DNA from 3 places in the Providencia sp. UF-224 genome. Region 3 is predicted to be linked to each of the others. Evidence: predicted binding sites of a transcription regulator. Region 3 holds the regulator's gene; each other region holds the start of a gene.

Region 1 (2,211 bases), on a different contig from region 3:
TCACATTATTTGCTTTTGATAAAGGACAGGCACTGTCTGAACACAGTGCCCCTTTTGATGCCATTGTGATGGTGGCGGAGGGAAGCCTGTTGCTCACTATTGATGGTAAGCCTGTGACGGCTAAACCGGGTGAAATTGTGCGAATGCCAGCTAATATTCCCCATGCCGTTGATGCACTAGAGCCTGCCAAAATGCTACTGGTGATGTTACGTGAACCAAGTCATGAGTGCACCCATTAGCTCGGAGGTAATGTATGGATCAATCATTTACAGCACATGAAGCGGGGCATAAGTTTTTAGCTCGTCTTGGAAAAAAACGCTTACGCCCCGGTGGAAAAATTGCGACTCAGTGGTTATTGAACCAATCTGGCTTACATAAAGACAGTCAAGTGCTTGAAATTGCATGCAATATGGGGACAACTGCGATCGAAATCGCTTCACAATTTCGCTGCCATATCACGGGTATTGATATGGATAAACAGGCACTGGAGAAAGCGAAAAAGAATGTGGCTCAGCACGGTTTAAGCGATTTGATTACGATTCAAATGGCAGATGCATCAAAGCTGCCTTTTGCAGATAATAGCTTTGATGTGGTAATTAACGAAGCAATGCTCACGATGTATGGCGATAAAGCTAAAGCGAAGTTATTACAGGAATATTACCGCGTACTGAAACCGGGTGGTTGCCTATTAACCCACGATATTGCATTTAAAGATGCAGACAACCCGCAAGATATTGCATCACAAATGCATCAAGCTATTCATGTTAAGGCTCAGCCGCTACCTCAAGCGCAATGGATTGATTTATTTAAGCAAGCAGGCTTTCAACATGTGATGTCCAGTACAGGGCCGATGACCTTATTATCGCCAAAAGGGCTGATTTATGATGAGGGTTTATTAGGTACTATGAAAATTATTCGTAATGCATTAAAAAAAGAAAACCGCCCGCAGTTTTTACGCATGTTTCGCCATTTCCGACAAAATCGTGGGAAACTCAACTATATTGCAGTGGCCAGCGTGAAATAAGGAAGACACATTCATATGCGCAAGGATGCGCTTAAAACGATACTTAACACAAATAACCTTTTAATTCATCATTGTAATGATAATAATTCTTATATCTAACATGATTATCAGTTACTATTGCGAATAATTTTTCCGCAACATAGTTAGCTGTGATGTAATCATGTGTTGTTATTAGTTCTGGCACTGATAACGATGGTATCAATAATTATATTTAAAGGTTTTAACTCAATGAAAATAAAACACCTTTTTATTCTTTCCCCTTGCTTACTCCCCTTTATGTCTCCCTCAGTATTGGCCGCTGATAACAAAGAAGAAAAAATTACGGTCTCTGCAACCCGCGGTTATAAATCAGTTTCAGAAATGGCACAAACCACTTGGGTGATTGATAATGCCGAAATTGAGCAGCAAGCTGAGGGTGGGAAAGAGTTAAAAGATATTTTATCACAGTTAATTCCGGGAATGAGTGTGAGTGGCCAAGGGCGCACTAACTACGGCATGAACATGCGCGGTCGTTCCATGATTGTGATGGTAGATGGCGTTCGCCTTAACTCTTCACGCAGTGATAGCCGCCAACTAGATTCGATTGACCCGTTTAATATCAACCATATTGAAGTCATTTCTGGTGCAACGGCAATGTACGGTGGTGGTAGTAGTGGTGGTTTAATTAATATTGTGACGAAAAAAGGCCAAGAAGAAAAACAAGTTTCTCTGCAATTAGGTGGGAAAACGGGTTTTAATAACGGCAAAGATCACGATGAAAATGTCGCAGCGGCAGTTAGCGGTGGCAATGAAAATGCACATGGTCGTGTTTCTGTTGCATATCAGCGTTATGGCGGTTGGTATGACGGCAAAGGTGACGCGATTAATATTGATAATACCCAAACAGGGTTACAATTCTCTGACCGTCTTGATGTGATGGCATCAGGCACCATCAAAATTAATGAAACACAACAGATTCAAGCGACCTATCAGCACTATAAGAGTGAATCCGATGGTAAGCACGGCCTATATTTAGGCAAAGATTTTTCCGCGGTAAAAGGGGATGGGAAAGCCTATAACAGTGGCAAATTAAGTTCAGATCGCTTACCGGGGACAGAGCGTAACCTGCTTAATTTACAATATTCAAATGCGGATGTGTTTGGGCAGGATTTTGTTGCTCAGGTTTACTATCGTGATGAATCACAAAA
Region 2 (2,211 bases), on a different contig from region 3:
GCCAATTCAGAGGTGTTTTCTAAGTTAAAACCCATCCGTTCATCTGTATAACGGTGCTGATATTGGTTGCCATAATGTGCAGTGACATCATCTGTCGTACCATTACGTTGCTTAAATTTACCTTTCGTCCACCATAAACCCAAATTCATGTCCACCCACAGTGAGTCTGGTTTATAGGAATAATTCAATGATGCGGTATCAATATCTGCCGTTCCCAGTGACCACTGTGGCATTTTTCCATCAGATTGGTACCAATAAGCAGCTAAAACTTCCCCTGCTTTTTGTTCATGACGTCGATAATTTAATTCAATACTTGAATAAGGGTTAAGGTAGATATTGGTTTTTAACAATGTTGATTGGCTTTCATAGCTGGTATTCACCACTTCTTGCCCTGGTTTTATCGGTGCATCGGTAGAGGCGTATTTATGATAGCCATTTTTCCCTGCAAAAAAATTCCCTTGTTTTCTATCGCTATGGGCAATCAACACATCAAATTTTTCATTTCGATACGCCATACCTGCCGTCACTGAACCATTATTAAAGTGTGAATTTTTAACCCCATCCGACAAACGATACTGCGATTCATTTTTATTGTCTGATGCCACTGATGGGCGGCGGTTATTATTGTAAATATTCCCTTTAAATAAAAAACCAAATTGGTCACCTTGAGGAATAATACTGTTCGCGGATAGCGTTTTTAATTTAACCGTTCCCCCGATAGCGCCACCTGAAAATTTGCTCATCGACGCTCCCTTTTCAATATTGATAGTATCCACCAGATCCATATCAATATATGTTCTATCCGTACTACCTTGATAACCCCGCCACGTATTGGTCGATTGCAAACTGCCATCAATAATAATCGGTACTCGCCCGTTGCCTTGTAAGCCTCGAATACCAATATCTAATGCCCCTGCTTCATTTCGAGCATTATTAACCTGTAATGAACTTTCATTCGCAAATATGTCTGAGTTGGTTGTTCCTCGAACAGTTGAAACATCTTTAGTGTCAATTTGTTTGCCATTCGATTTTATTTTACTGGCAGTAACCAGCAGCTTATCTTTTTGAGGTGTAGTTTGAGTTTCATCCGCAAATGCCGCACTTGATGAACAAATAACAAGTAAGCTAATTATTTTTTTATTTTGAAATATCATTTAAGTAATGCCTTCATTAATTAATGATTATTTTATTAAGACGATAAAACCCCGTCTGGCAGATTGATAAATATCCCTGCTGCCATACTGGAATTCGTGAATGTAATGGTGGGTTTACCTGTTGCGCCTTAAGCAAAGCCAACATAAAAACCTTATTTATTGAATGGTTACGAACCTATTTCCCCTATGAATACAAGCAGGACTTGGAATATACACCAATGATAATAATGATCAAGATCATAATGAATATCATTTGCATTATCATCAATATCACTATTGTTTATTACGTTGCGAATTATTTAGGCATAAAAAAGCGACATGCTTAATGCATCGTCGCTTGGGGAATTAAATGAAATGTAAAAAACAAAAAGGGCGTCACTGAGTGAAAACATAATCAACTTTTCAATCATCCAAGGGAGGCTTTACTCACCCCAATCATTAAACTATCAATGATTAAAACATTAATTATATCGCTGAGCTTGTTCCAACATTTTTTTCATTTGTTGGCGATCGGTCATCCACGGTGTCGAATTTGGGCACCCTGCTCCCGTTGGGTTGACATCGCAGACATTGAAATGCTTAAACAAGGCATTTTCGTCAGCGTCACGCTGCTCAAGTAAAGCTTGATAACTTTGTTCTTCTGGCGAAAGTTTCTTTTTGGGATCAAAGACAAACTTCTGTTCTGCCTGTAATTTTTTAACCCCTTGGTAGTCTTTATCAAACTGGCGATCAACGGGTGATTTCTCTTTAAAGGTAAAGTCGCTGGCAAAGCCGCAAGAAGTGAAACTAAGAAAGATAATAAAAATAGCCTTTTTAAACATAAAGATATCCTACTGTGTCGATAAGTTTACATTATACGCACAACAGTAGTACCGAATAGAAATAATTAAAATTTAATTTATGATAACCTTATTATTCAAATAGATAATTAACATAAATTATTAAATCAATTGATTGATACAGTCTGGATATGCCAAATGGCGATTTCTTGAAATATTAATCTGCTTTTCAAATGCAGGTGGAAACTCGTGAATAACATTCCAATATCCCCCTGCTC
Region 3 (2,211 bases):
TTCGCCAGAATAAGGCATAAAATTCTATTTATTTTCGTTCTAAATGAGTTCTAGAAGTTGAGACACTCCTTCTTTCTCTCTTAGAAAAACAAGAGGTTAATCAGTTTATGGCAGTCATCGGTATTTTCTTCGGAAGTGATACAGGTAACACAGAAAATATTGCCAAAATGATCCAAGAAAGATTAGGCAAAGACGTAGCAGAAGTTCATGACATTGCAAAGTGCAGCAAAGAAGACATTGAAGCTTTTGACATTCTACTTCTTGGTATTCCAACTTGGTACTACGGCGAAGCACAATGTGATTGGGATGACTTTTTCCCAACATTAGAAGAAATTGATTTTGAAGGTAAACTCGTCGCTCTCTTTGGCTGTGGAGACCAAGAAGACTATGCAGAATACTTCTGTGATGCGATGGGGACTATTCGCGATATCATCGAACCAAGAGGTGCGGTGATTGTTGGGCACTGGCCAACCGAAGGCTACCACTTCGAAGTTTCAAAAGGTATGGCAGATGACAACCACTTTATCGGATTAGCGATTGATGAAGATCGCCAACCGGAGTTAACAGATGAACGAGTGGATGCATGGGTCAAACAAATCTCTGAAGAGATGTCATTAGCTGAAATTCTTGGCTAGTCGATTAAAAACAAGTGTTACGCTTAGGCCGAATTCCTTTCCGCTCAAAATGCACCATCGCGGAACGTCATTCGGTCTAAAATAATCGATTAAATATCCTAATTGGATAGACTTATAAGAGATTATCAAAATAATGAGACAATGCATGGTTTCTATTTTTATTTTCCATGCCTATAATTGTAAATCAGTTTAGAAGACAACTGGATTTATGTTAAAAATGTCTCATTATTGTTAAATTTATGATTTAAGATACAGGACAAACCCGCATGACAGACAACAATAAAGCATTGAAAAATGCTGGACTCAAAGTCACTCTTCCAAGACTTAAGATTTTGGAAGTACTTCAGGAGCCTGAGTGCCACCACGTCAGTGCGGAAGATCTCTATAAAAAGCTGATTGATATGGGCGAAGAGATCGGGCTAGCGACTGTATACCGTGTATTGAACCAGTTTGATGATGCAGGTATCGTTACGCGCCATAATTTCGAGGGTGGAAAATCCGTATTCGAATTAACTCAGCAGCATCACCATGACCACTTAATTTGCTTAGATTGTGGTAAAGTGATTGAGTTTACTGATGAATCGATTGAAACTCGCCAAAAAAATATCGCCGCACGTCACGGTATTAAGCTGTCTAACCACAGTTTGTACTTATATGGCCACTGCGCTGATGGTGATTGCCGCGATAACGCTGACGCACACGAAGCAAAAGAGTAATAAATTAATCACCATCATATTTTGATGGTGACCCATTCTTCAAAAGCCTGATAACCACCATTATCGGGCTTTTTTATTGTATCCATCCACCGATAAATTAAGCATTCTCAGTGAGAATATCCATAATTTCTTTCATTTACTTTATATTTATCACTAAAATATGTCGTTAAGGTGAAATATTGAAGTGTTCTATAATAAGTTGCAATTCACTTCAAATCCTTTATATTGTTTGACGGATGAACACACCTTCTCTATTTGAGAATATTTACAATGATATCATAGTGATGCATAACGTTATCTAAAATATACCTTGCATCTTTTTTTCATATCACTGTCATATAGTTTATCTAATTAACGTCTAAAATAAGTTCAGTATATTGCTATATAGTTTTACTTTTTTTAATTTAATAAACAATTTAAGTGTAATAAAAAAGTTAAATTACAACTATATGATGTAATTTGTATATTTTTAGCTAGACTTATTTGGATTGTTCTCGTACTTCGTAAGAGATTAACTGATGAAAAAAACATATCTTTTTATTAATACTAGTTTTTTCTTCTGGTTTCTTACTTTAATAGGATGGTTTTTTCGTCATACAGCCATCACCTTATTTTCATTTGTATTATCAATTCTGTTCTTGATCTTATACTTCAATCAAAAAAAGGTAAGTAAAATGTTCACCAAAAGACAAAACAAACAAACCCCTGAAGAAACCCCTACCATTCGTGAACCTGAAATTACTTCTAAGATAGAAGAACACGTTACGATATCAACGCCAACCCTTAGTGAAGAAAAATCGAATACGATAATTTCGAGGGATGTGATGTTTGAAGGTAATATTACCTCTAATGAGCAGGTC

Evidence for each region. The regulator Fur, encoded in region 3, represses iron uptake genes when iron is present. The targets are predictions, from matches to a motif close to ATAATAATGAGAACNACTATCAA.
Region 1: a site for Fur is predicted at 1,095-1,117, ahead of AC4IFO_RS07890 (TonB-dependent siderophore receptor). Genes of this name have one in related genera too.
Region 2: a site for Fur is predicted at 1,397-1,419, ahead of AC4IFO_RS13355 (TonB-dependent receptor domain-containing protein). Genes of this name have one in related genera too.

What each region holds. Positions count from the first base shown of each region.
Region 1 covers NZ_JBSICC010000006.1:48,354-50,564, reverse strand. Annotated here, with positions in the region: gene AC4IFO_RS07900 (cupin domain-containing protein) at 1-239, shown strand, start outside; gene AC4IFO_RS07895 (class I SAM-dependent methyltransferase) at 254-1,024, shown strand; gene AC4IFO_RS07890 (TonB-dependent siderophore receptor) at 1,253-2,211, shown strand, end outside.
Region 2 covers NZ_JBSICC010000012.1:95,311-97,521, reverse strand. Annotated here, with positions in the region: gene AC4IFO_RS13355 (TonB-dependent receptor domain-containing protein) at 1-1,154, opposite strand, end outside; gene AC4IFO_RS13350 (hypothetical protein) at 1,616-1,975, opposite strand.
Region 3 covers NZ_JBSICC010000005.1:55,753-57,963, forward strand. Annotated here, with positions in the region: gene fldA (flavodoxin FldA) at 108-635, shown strand; gene fur (ferric iron uptake transcriptional regulator) at 902-1,351, shown strand; gene AC4IFO_RS06860 (bactofilin family protein) at 2,026-2,211, shown strand, end outside.